DNA from 3 places in the Pseudoalteromonas sp. MMG024 genome. Region 3 is predicted to be linked to each of the others. Evidence: predicted binding sites of a transcription regulator. Region 3 holds the regulator's gene; each other region holds the start of a gene.
The links. The regulator LexA, encoded in region 3, represses DNA repair genes until DNA is damaged. The targets are predictions, from matches to a motif close to TACTGTATNNNNATACAGTA.
Positions count from the first base shown of each region.

Region 1: the regulator LexA is predicted to act here: its motif matches at 2,203-2,222, upstream of recN (DNA repair protein RecN).
Region 2: the regulator LexA is predicted to act here: its motif matches at 2,233-2,252, upstream of dinB (DNA polymerase IV).

Region 1 is NZ_JAKFZO010000001.1:23,183-27,375, forward strand. It holds gene L1068_RS00110 (FAD-dependent oxidoreductase) at 1-438, shown strand, start outside; gene recN (DNA repair protein RecN) at 538-2,202, opposite strand; gene L1068_RS00120 (hypothetical protein) at 2,367-2,885, opposite strand; gene nadK (NAD(+) kinase) at 3,096-3,974, opposite strand; gene L1068_RS00130 (HrcA family transcriptional regulator) at 4,046-4,193, shown strand, end outside.
Region 2 is NZ_JAKFZO010000007.1:119,386-123,578, reverse strand. It holds gene L1068_RS08530 (M56 family metallopeptidase) at 1-144, opposite strand, end outside; gene L1068_RS08525 (BlaI/MecI/CopY family transcriptional regulator) at 154-540, opposite strand; gene L1068_RS08520 (LytTR family DNA-binding domain-containing protein) at 595-1,347, opposite strand; gene L1068_RS08515 (DUF3192 domain-containing protein) at 1,491-1,856, opposite strand; gene dinB (DNA polymerase IV) at 2,263-3,318, shown strand; gene L1068_RS08505 (leucyl aminopeptidase family protein) at 3,409-4,193, shown strand, end outside.
Region 3 is NZ_JAKFZO010000005.1:77,564-81,756, forward strand. It holds gene plsB (glycerol-3-phosphate 1-O-acyltransferase PlsB) at 1-934, opposite strand, end outside; gene lexA (transcriptional repressor LexA) at 1,181-1,798, shown strand; gene coxB (cytochrome c oxidase subunit II) at 2,137-3,267, shown strand; gene ctaD (cytochrome c oxidase subunit I) at 3,267-4,193, shown strand, end outside.

The DNA.
Region 1 (4,193 bases), on a different contig from region 3:
TCAGTACGTGAAGTAAAAAATGCCAAAGAAGAGGGCGTTGAGTTTATGTTTAATGTACAACCAAAAGGGGTTGTACTTAATGACAGTGGCAAAGTAACTGGCGTAAAAATGGTTAAAACGCAGCTTGGCGAGGCCGATGGAAATGGCCGCCGCCGTGCAGAGGAAGTAGCAGGTTCTGAGCATGTTGTGCCAGCCGATGCGGTGATCATGGCATTTGGTTTCCAGCCTCATGCAATGCCGTGGTTAAGTGAGTTTGATGTAGAGCTTGATAAATGGGGCCGCATTGTGGCACCGGAGCAAGGCGCATATACGCATCAAACATCTAATCCTAAAATCTTTGCTGGTGGCGATGCAGTAAGGGGTTCTGATTTAGTGGTTACCGCTATTTATGAGGGCCGCAACGCAGCAGAAGGCATTATGGACTATCTCGAAGTTTAGTGCTGTGTAGCCTGAATGTGGTTAAACATTTAAGGCAGCTTATAACATTAAAAAAGGTGGGTAAATGCCCACCTTTTTTGTGTTTATGTTTTTCTGTACTTAATGATATTGCGACAGTAATTCTGAGGCATTAGTGCGGGTAATTTCACTAATATTCGTGCCACCTAGTAAGCGTGCAATCTCATCAATTCGCCCCGAGTTATCCAGCACCGACATATGGGTATGCGTGTGCGTGCCATCATCGCTTTTACTGACAAAAAATTGATTATGACCACTTGATGCTACTTGCGGTAAGTGGGTTACACAAATTACCTGAGTACTATTGCCTAATTGGCGCAATAACTTGCCAACTGCTGATGCAGTTGGGCCAGAAATACCCACATCAACTTCATCAAAAATTAAGGTTGGCGTAGTCATTTTATCTGCAATGATAACTTCAATGGCAAGGCTAATACGTGATAGCTCACCACCCGAGGCTACTTTCACAAGCGGTTGTAAACGTTGGCCTGTGTTAGCAGCTACTTGAAAATCTATACTGTCTAAGCCTTTGCTACTGGTTATCTCTTGTTGCTCAACCACAATGGCAAACTTGGCGTTTTCCATTGATAACATCACTAGTGATTCAGTAACTTGCTTTGATAGTTCATCTGCTGCGGTTTTTCGGCTTTGCGAAAGGCGCGTTGCGACAGTCATATAATGTTCTTTAGCTTCGGCGATTTCGCTTTCTAGTGCACCAAGACGTTCGTCACTTTGTTCAATGTTGGCAAGACTTTGCTTTAGCTCAGCGTGTAAATCTGGGATTGCTTCAGGTGAAATATCGTGCTTTCTTGCCAAATCAAGTGCGCGTGCGATACGGTCATCGAGTTCTGATAACTGCGCAGGGTCCATTTCAACGCTGTCTTGATAATGGCTAAGTTCGCGCGCAGCTTCTTCTAAACTGATACCTGCTTCAAATAACAAGTCAGCGATTGGAGCCAATTTTTTATCTAAACTTGCTAACTCTGCAATTTGGTTTGCACTCGATTGCACCATAGAGTACGCATTATAATTATCTTGTTGATAAATAATTTGCAGCTCTTTTTGTGTACCTTCAAGCAGCGAATTTGCGTTACTTAGCAGTTTATGTTGCTGTTCAATTTCTTCAAACTCACCGTGTTCAAGAGAAAACTCATCTAACTCAGCCACTTGATACTCGAGCAATTGCTTTTCGGCTGCTGCTTGCTGGAGAGACTGGCTTAGCGTCGCCTTTTCTTTTTCAAGTGATTGCAGTGCGTTGTATGCCGTTTTAACGTCGTTCACAAGTTCAATGTGTCCAGCAAAGCTATCGACTACCGACAATTGATAACCGGCCTTATTGAGCTGTTGGTGCGCGTGTTGGCCGTGAATTGAAATAAGCAGGCCGCCGAGTGACTTCAACTGGCCTGCAGGCACCATTACGCCGTTTATATAGGCTTTACTGCGGCCGTTTGCCGATACTACGCGGCGGATAATGCATTCGCTACTATCACCTAATTCATGTTCACTAATAAAGTGTTGTGCAGCAGGTAAGTTCTGAATATCAAACACTGCAGAAACTTGGGCTTTATCGGCGCCTTCACGCACCATGCTGGCTTCGGCACGTTCGCCTAAACATAGCGATAGGGCGTCTATTGCGATGGATTTACCTGCGCCAGTTTCACCTGTGATAGTTGTCATACCTTGATGCCATTCAATATCAAGGTGTTCAACAATTGCAAAATTTGTTACTTGTAATGATGCTAACATAACTGATTATCCATACAGTACATTTACTGGTAATTTATACAGTAAATAAAAAATAGGCAAGTTAAAAATGAAGATATTTTGTTGCGGAAGAAAAAAGGAGTAAGCAGAAGTATTGAAAAGGGATTGCGCTAATGGCTGATATTTAGCCTTTAGCGCAGATCACATTAAGCGTTTTCTTCGTGAAGTTCCGGCTCAACGTTTTCATCAGTAGATGCAAGTGTTGGCGTTATCACTTGTTGGCTTAATGAAGGCAATTGATGCAAATAAAAATCACTGTTGAATTGGTGCCCGGATGTCGGTAATTGTTCAACAAAGGCATAGATTTGTTTACTTAACGTCAATTTATCTTCTGCCGATTCAAACTTTATTAGCTCATTTTCGAGTAAGTCAGTTAGGTTACCGATTACTTGTTCATAATGGGTAATGGTTTTATCGTTTTTACGTTGCATTACAAAATAATTGTTGTTGATTTGCGATAACCCACTAATGTCTTTTGGTTTTACGATGCGTGATTTAGTATAGCTTTGCACTATTTTGCTGTAACGAGAGCTAACAACTTCGATACGTTCGTTTTGTTGTTGTTTTTCAAGTGCTAATGCTTTTTTTCGATTGTTATCTATGACTAGAAATGTCGTTAACAGTACAATTAATAAAACGGTGGTTAAAAATACTACAAACCCCACTTTTTATTTCCTTTCAATTGATTACTCTGAATCTGACTAAGTAAATTGGGTAACACACTTAGCAATAATGTTCTTGTGCGTTCTAGTTTTATCGGTTTTCCAAGTACAAGACAAATTTGTGCGATAAAATAGGGCTAGTGTACGCACATTTAACGATGTAATGCCTTAGTGTCCGCTAGAACTTAATTTGTTATTTTGATTTCAGGTTGATTAATATAAACGGCTGCCCCAGTTTAACTTTTGGCGCAGTACATTGTAATACGAATATTTGCTTGGATGTACCATGCGTAACTTTTGTTCACTTCGTTTGATTACAATTTCATCACCTGGCAATACCGCTAACACAACATGACTATCACAACTCACTTGTAAGTCCACATCATTTGCTGGGCTCAATGCCAGTTTTACTTCACTATTTGCATCCACCACGAGTGGGCGGCTTGTTAGTGTGTGCGGAAACATAGGCACCAATGAAATGGCATTGAGTTTTGGGTTTAAAATGGGCCCTCCGCCAGAAAGGCTATAGGCTGTAGAGCCTGTTGGCGTTGACACAATCAGGCCGTCAGATTTTTGCGAGAATACAAACTCTCTATCAATAAAGGCTTCAAACTCAATCATGTGTGCAACTTTATTGGCATGCAGCACGGCTTCGTTAACCGCCGTGTTTGAGCTTTTTAGCACTTCATGGCGATAGATTTCCACTTCCAGTAAGAAGCGTTTTTCTTCACTAAATTTACCAGCCAGCACTTGTTCAAGTTCACGCTCAAAATTATCGGGATCAAGGTCAGTAAGAAAACCGAGATTACCTCTATTCACGCCGATAACCGCAATATCAAAGCGGGCCAGCACACGAGCAGCGCCTAGCATGTTACCGTCACCACCAACCACAATCGCTAAATCACAGTTGCGGCCAATTTCAACTAACGACGCTGAATACTCTTCATTAACAATGGGGTCAGCGACACGGCTTTCAACGTAAACTTGATAACCGAGAGCCGTTAAAAAGGTATGCAGTTTGGCAAGTGTTACAGCCGCGCCTTCATGGTTCGGTTTGCCAATCAATCCTATGTTATTAAATACTTGTGCCATAAAATCGTCACTGATAAAGTCTTGCCTACAGTATATCTTGATTTTTAATCATCAGGCCATAAATAATAATCATGAAATTAAGCGCCCGTGATCAACTCATTTTTTCTGCCGTGATGGACTTATATTGCAATGGTGAAGGTACGCCAGTTGCGTCAAGCCATGTAGTAAAGCAGAAACAAATTAATATTTGCAGTGCAACAGTACGCAATGCAATGGCGC
Region 2 (4,193 bases), on a different contig from region 3:
GAATTGGCTGTGCTTATTGCTGGTAAGTTTATTTACACAAAAAAGTAGGCCCGCAATAACTAAGCCTTGCCATAAAAAATGTAAAAGCGTGAGAGAAATAAAATAGAGAGTATTACTTGCTAATAATGAGGGCAGTATATCCATAACGTTTGCTTACTTATTATTTTTTTCGAGAGAATCTAACAGAGTACGAATTTCATTAATTTCTTTAGTACTGGCTTTTTCGTCGCCAAGTGCGCGCATCACCAGATCAAAACGTGATCCACCAAACGCTTTGTTAACAATGTCTGACAGTAAAGATGATTGAGTGTGTTCCACAGAATATGCCGCGCTGTAGACATGCGCACGAGTTGACTCATCTCGTGTAACAAGGCCTTTTTCGTGCATGATTTGCAGCATTTTAAGCACAGTGGTGTAGCCTATTTTTTGGCTTTCACTGATATGTTCATGCAAAGTACGAACAGTGGCGGGTTGAATACGCCATAGCACATTAAGAATGTTGAGTTCTGCACTTGTTGGTACGCGTTTATTCTTATTCATAATTACGTCGCTTTTCGTAGATTGTTATTTACTCTACGAGATAGAGTTTATTTGTCAACCAATTAATCCTTGCATGTTCTGCTTGTAACGTCGGGATAAATTGAGATTGGCGCCGTCTTTTAAGGTAACAATATAGTCGCCGTTATCAGTAGGGCGAATTTCGCGTATTGCTTGCTTTTTGATGATCGCAGAGCGATGGATGCGAATAAAGCCAAATGGCGATAGCTGCTGTTCCATTGAAGATAATGTTTGGCGATGTAAAATCGTTCGCTCATCTTGGTTGAGGTGCAATTCAACGTAGTTTCCAGCGCCGCCAACCCAAGAAATTTCATCAGGTGTTAAAAATTTTATTCTACCGGCGTCTTTTAAAACGATTTGCTGGTCATCTAATTGGTTAGTCGAAAACCGTTGTACCAGTGAGCTCATCAACTCAAATTGCTGTTTTTCAGGCGCGAGTATTCTGGCTAGCTTATCTAATGTTTTGCCTAAACGAGAATTGACCATTGGCTCTAAAATAAAATCAAATAAATCACATTCAAATGCCTTAGCTGCATCAACGCGATTGCTTGATAATAATATGATTTCAGTTGAGTCTGCTAATGATTGAAGAGTAGGCCAATCATGTTCTTGAATAAGCTCATTTTGTACAAACAGTACTTTGGCACTGGTTTTTTTACAGGCTGCTATTAATTTGGCAAAACAAGATTCAACATTTGTTAGCTCAAAAAGTGAGTTGTCGATTTGTTGTGACAGAATGTCTGAGAATGTTGGGTCGTTGTGACCGACGACTAGATTGTATCTATCCATTTTATCCACCTAATTACGATGCCTTTCGTAATTAATATTACGAAACTTGTCGTAATAGTCAACGAATAAATGTAAGTTGATTTAAATGTATTGATTTAAAAGGGTTTTAAAGAAAAGGGCGAAACACTTCGCCCTTACACATATTAATTTTTTAACTGCTCAAGAGCGTGCTCGCCCCAGCCTGTTAGTTGATTATTTTTAAACACAAGCGGCGTACATTCGTCTTTTGTTGTTTTACCGTCAGAATGAATAGAGTTTGTTGCGTAGTAAAGAACGCGATATTCAGTGTCGTTTTGTTTTACTAGCTCAGAAAAATTTGGCGTACCAAGTTTATTGAACACGTGTTGATACTCTTTTCCAATTTCCATATTGGCAATCGCTTTGCGGTTTTTTTCGTGGGTTCTTTCCCAGCTAGATGAGTAGTCTGATTTGCCTTCACCGCCTACCGCAACAACACAGCCTGTTAAAAGTGGCAATGTGAGCGCTGATGCTAAAACTAAGTATTTCATAGAAGATCCTTGAATGATATTTCAAATATTATAATTTTCTAGTTATTAGCAGAAATAGTGCCAAAAAATTAAATTTTTATTTATCAGTTTGTTACTATTTTTATAATTTCTGGTTTTGGTGATATTTACGAAATTTTAGTGACTTTGACTAGTTACCATCGCCGTATATTCGCTTTTTTCAAGGTGTGGTTTAATCCTCGCTTTCTGTGGATATTTATTGTACCTAAATGAATATTTACAAAACTTCAATACTCTGCTTATGCTGTTATCTGCATTCATTTTCTTATCAATAAAATGAATGCAGATAAAGGCATCTTAAAACTTAACACGCCGCAAAATAAAAACTTGCTGAATCAAATAAGTTTGATACATAATAAACTGTATATATAAACAGTGTTTTGTGATTTTGAAAAAATTTATACATATTGATATGGATTGTTTTTATGCAGCAGTCGAAATGCGAGACAATCCAGAGTTGAGAGGTAAGCCAATCGCAATTGGCGGTAAACACCGTCGTGGTGTGTTGGCAACCGCAAACTATATTGCGCGTCAATATGGTGTGCGCTCAGCAATGTCTAACTATAAAGCGTTGCAACTGTGTCCAGAATTACTGATTGTTCCCGGTAGAATGGCAGTATACAAAGAAGTGTCTAATCAAATTAGAGAGATTTTCGCCAAATACACAGATCTAATTGAACCGCTTTCTTTAGATGAAGCCTATTTAGATGTAACCGATTGCACACAGCACTCAGGCAGCGCAACACTTATCGCTAATGCGATTCGTGATGAGATTTTTGAAACAACAGGTTTAACGGCGTCGGCGGGAATCGCACCCATTAAATTTGTGGCGAAAATTGCCAGTGATGAAAACAAACCAAATGGCTATTGTTTGATCCCTCCTCATCGGGTGCAAGGGTTTTTAAAAGCGCTTAACCTTAAAAAAATTCCTGGTGTAGGTAAAGTAACCTTAGAGAAATTGAATGCATCAGGTTTGTTTGTTGGTGAAGATGTATTAAACCTCGGTTTAAATCAAATGCAGGTAAAGTTTGGCACTTGGGGTGCTGAGTTATTTAAAAAGTGTAATGGTGAGGTGATTGGCAAAATAAATACATCACGTATTAGAAAGTCACTTTCAGTTGAGCATACCTACGAATATGATAAAACATCGCTAGAACAATGCTTAGCAGAGCTGCCAAAATTAAAAGATGAGCTTGATACAAGGCTACAAAGTAAAGGGCTGTTAAACAAAGTGTCTAAGCTTTCGGTAAAAGTTAAGTTTAACGATTTTGTTTCAACAACCGCGGATTACAGCTGCACGCATTTAGATGATGATATTTTTACGCGTTTAATCGAAAAAGCCTACTTACGAGGCGGAAATAAAGGCGTGAGATTACTCGGTTTAGGTGTTGGTTTGTCTGAAAATAGCTACGAACAAGAGCAGCTTGCAATGTTTGAATCTTGATTTTTATAAATTTGCCCTCATATTTAAGCCATCTTTTCTAAACTTACGCGTTAACATTATGCGTATTTATTCGTTCAGTAAGGTTCAAAAATGACTTCACCAAAGGCCCTGCAAGCGGCATCAACTTCAGATCTACCTCAATATGTTGATAGTTTAATTATTATCTCGCCAGACTTGGCACTGCTCCCAAATGATTTTCGCGATAGCGTAATGGTTACCGCGCAATTCGATAAGCGCATAGGCCAAAAAGCACTATTGTTGGTGAATGACAATGCACCTGGAAAACGTTTAGTGATTGCACCAACAGGTCCTTTAGAGCGTGACTATGACGATGTGCGTCGCTATTTCGATGCGGCGAAACAAGGTGTATTAGAAGCAAAACAAGCGGGTGCAACAAACCCTGCAATTTTAGTCTTGGGGCAATTAGATGATCGTTATCAGCAAGCTACAACCGTTGCGTATTTAGGTGCTTGCCAAGCATTATGGCAACCTCTAGAAGCACGTGAATTCCACGGTGCGGCAATTGAACCAGTTCAGTCTATTACTGTTGTTGGCGAATTTGATAGCCACTATGCAAATGCTATTGCACAAGGTCAGTACGCTGCGCGCGACCTTTGCGGTACTGAACCCGAGCGTATGGCACCTCCTAAATTTGCAGAATACTGTGAAAGCTTGTTTGCCAACAGTGCAGTGTCGGTAGAGGTGATTTCAGATACTCAATTTATTGATAAAAATTACCCGATGCTTAGCACTGTAGCCCGCGCATCATATGCGGTTGAGCGTCATCACCCGCGTGTTGTTAAACTTGAATATGTGCCTGAAGGCGATATTGAACGTACGCTATTATTTGTTGGTAAAGGCCTTGTTTACGACAC
Region 3 (4,193 bases):
TAAGTAATAAGTAATCCATATGACTGCGATGGCACGGCATATAAATGATTTCGTGGCCTTTGTCGGTCAGCTCTTGAATTCGTTCCGGGTTATTTACTTCAATACCATTGTATAACTTGGTCCACAGCCACGTAAGAATGCGCTCAGAAACACCTATCATTGATTCGTTATAGTTGGCAGCAATTTCATCAACCAGTTTTATGGCATTTTGTCGTGCTTCAACAATTGAGATGTTTTTACTTTTTGCTTCATCTTCAATCGCGGCTTTGACAGTGCTTGATGCTAAAAGACCTTGATACAACTGATCGCGAGATGGCAGTTTAGGGCCAAGCGCAGCGAGCTTCTGACGTTTAAAGTGAACACGGGCAACGCGAATGAGTTTATGCGGTAAATCATCACTTTGTTGCTTACTAGTAAGTTGCGATAGTTCTAATGGACGACTAAAACGAATTAAGTTGTCGCGGCCAGACAGTAATACCACAAATACTTTACGCAACCAGCTTGGTGTAAGAGAACTGGATAAAATAGTGCCAAGGCCAGGCTTTTCTTTGCCTGGATTGCGTCCCCATAAAATGGTGACCGGAATAACTTGTAAATCGGTAACGTCTGATTGCTTTAACGCTGCAAATATCTCTTCACTAATTTCGAGCGCTGGGCTGTCTTTTTTGGCTTTACCAAATAGTGGCGAGCGATGATGAATTGGAATGTACCTTGGAACTTGTTTATCACCAATTTGCTGTGTGACCTGAGGGTCAGGTAAACCGAGTTTTTTACAGGTGCTGCGTAATGCGGCTGAATCAGAAAAAGAATTTAATAATGTGATGTAAACGGTCGGCTTGTTTTTATCTATTGCGAGGTTGTCTAATGGGTGTTCAGGTACTATTTTCGAACGCACTAAAAGCTTGTTCATACCGTTTGCAAACCACTGAATCATAGAGCCAACCAACTTCATAACACCAACCTAAAAACAAAAGGGGCGCTAGCATACCAGTTAACTCTAAAAGATTAAATAACTGGTCGTGCCAGAGGAAAAATAAAGCAATTTACAGAGATGATTTTTGATTTGCAGTAATTATCGTCTGTAACTAAGCATAGTGCTAATTATCAAATAATTAAAAGTTGCGAAATAAGAATAACTGTATATACTCACAGTTATCTGTACTGTATGGAAAACCAGTGAATGAGACCATTAACAAAACGTCAGGCACAAATCTTAGAACTTGTTAAAGTATTTATTAAAGATACTGGCATGCCGCCAACGCGCGCAGAAATCGCATCGACACTCGGTTTTAAAAGTGCAAACGCTGCAGAAGAGCATTTAAAAGCATTAGCCAAAAAAGGCGTAATTGAAATGGTGCCCGGCGCTAGCCGCGGTATTCGTTTAGTGGAAGAAGATGAACCCGAGCAATTAGGTTTACCGTTAATTGGTCAAGTTGCCGCAGGTTCACCTATTTTGGCTAATGAGCACATTGAAAGCCATTATCAAGTTGATCCTAACCTATTTAACCCATGTGCAGATTTCCTACTGCGTGTACGTGGTGAGAGTATGAAGGATATTGGCATTATGGACGGTGATTTGCTGGCTGTTCATCGCACACCAGTGGCTAACAATGGCCAAGTAGTTGTAGCCCGTGTTGATGAAGATGTAACGGTAAAGCGTTTTGAAAAAGCAGGAAAACAAGTACTATTACATGCAGAAAATGACGAATTTGACACAATTAAAGTCGATTTAGAGCATGATCATTTTAATATCGAAGGCCTTGCGGTTGGCGTTATTAGAAATGCCGACTGGATGTAATACACTTTTATTGACGGTGGCTAGTGAGTAATTTTACTAGCCTCACTCTGCTTTAAAATCCCCTATTTCTTGCAATAACCCCTTCTATTTTTACATCTTCAAAAATCGCTAACTTATAGATTTATAAAAAATTTATCTTAAATTTGACTTGCGTAAAATTTAATCGTTTACTAGACCTTAGTAGTAACCTTGTTTTCTTTTTAAGCAAAGTGCGGCTTTTAGAAAACAAATATAATAAAGAAAATGGAGTGATGCTGTAGTGCGTCGTGCGATTTAATCGCTAAAACTTTCACTGACCATTTCCTAACAACATAATAATAATTAGCTAAGGAGCGAGCATGAGGCTAGTGAAACTATCCTTATGGTTACTATTGAGCTTTCCTTTTTTAGCAGTTGGGACGAGTCAATATAACTTACCTGTTGGGGTGACAGACATCAGCCGTGATGTCTACGAGCTCCATATGACAATTTTTTATATCTGTTGCGTTATTGGATTAGTAGTATTTGCCATTATGTTTTGGGCAATAATTCATCACCGTAAATCAAAAGGAGCAGTGCCTGCTCAATTTCATGAAAGTACCAAAATTGAAATACTATGGACCGCAATTCCATTTGTAATTTTGATTGGTATGGCAGTGCCTGCAACCAAAACCTTGATTGCCATGGAGGACACCACTAAAGCTGACCTAACGATTAAAGTCACAGGGTCACAATGGAAATGGCATTATGAATATCTTGACCACGATGTGTCGTTCTATTCTGTTCTTTCGACTCCACGTGAACAAATCACCAATCAAGATCAAAAAACAGAAACCTACCTGTTAGATGTTGATAAACCTCTTATTATCCCAAAAGGAAAAAAAGTACGCTTTTTAATGACTTCGGACGACGTAATTCACTCTTGGTGGGTACCTGAATTCGCGGTTAAAAAAGATGCGAACCCAGGCTTTATTAACGAAGCGTGGACTAAGGTCAATGAGACCGGTATTTATCGCGGTCAGTGCGCAGAGTTATGCGGAAAAGACCATGGTTTTATGCCAGTGGTTGTTGAAGTTAAAGAGCCTGCTGAGTTTGAACAGTGGTTGGCAAATGCGCAGCTTGAAAAAGCGCAAGCAGCGGCCGCAGAAAAAGCGTCACTTGATCTTACATTATCGCAAGATGAGCTAATGACGCTAGGAGAACAAGTGTATATGGCTAATTGTGCTGCGTGTCACCAACCTACTGGAATGGGATTGCCAGGTGTGTTCCCAGCGCTAAAAGATAGCCCAATAGCACTTGGCGATGTTAAAGCACATATCGATATTGTGGTTCATGGCAAGCCAGCAACAGCAATGCAAGGCTACAGCAAAATGTTGTCACTAAAAGAATTAGCGGCAGTAGTGACCTATGAGCGAAATGCTTGGGGTAACAACACTGGCGATTCAGTGCAACCAAGTGATATTCAAGAATCTGTGGGAGAAGCACAATAATGACAACACTAGCTGAATCTCATCACCACCATCATGCGCCAACAGGTTTAAAACGTTGGTTATTTACAACTAACCATAAAGATATCGGTACGCTTTATCTGTTATTCGCTCTGTTAATGTTTTTAACTGGTGGCGCAATGGCACTGGTTATTCGTGCCGAATTATTTCAACCAGGCTTACAATTTGTAGAGCCACACTTTTTTAACCAAATGACCACAGTCCATGGCCTAATCATGGTTTTCGGTGCAGTTATGCCTGCGTTTACTGGCTTGGCAAACTGGATGATCCCTATGATGATTGGCGCGCCAGATATGGCACTACCGCGCATGAATAACTGGAGTTTTTGGATTCTACCATTTGCGTTCTTCATTCTGCTTATGTCGTTATTTATGGAAGGCGGCGGCCCAGCTTTTGGTTGGACGTTCTATGCTCCACTATCAACCACGTATAGCAATGATAATACGGCACTATTTGTCTTCGCGGTGCATATTATGGGCATTAGCTCAATTATGGGAGCAATTAATGTAATTGTAACCATAGTGAATATGCGTGCACCGGGCATGACGTATATGAAATTACCACTATTTGTGTGGACGTGGTTAATTACTGCATTTTTATTAATTGCGGTGATGCCGGTACTTGCTGGGGCGGTGACTATGGTGCTAACTGATAAATACTTTGGCACAGATTTCTTTAACGCGGCAGGCGGCGGCGACCCTGTAATGTTCCAGCATATTTTCTGGTTCTTCGGGCACCCTGAAGTTTACATCATGATTTTACCGGCGTTTGGTGTTATCTCGACGATTATTCCAGCGTTTTCACGCAAGAAACTGTTTGGCTATGCCTCAATGGTGTATGCCACAGCATCAATCGCGTTTCTGTCATTTATTGTATGGGCGCACCATATGTTTACCACTGGCATGCCA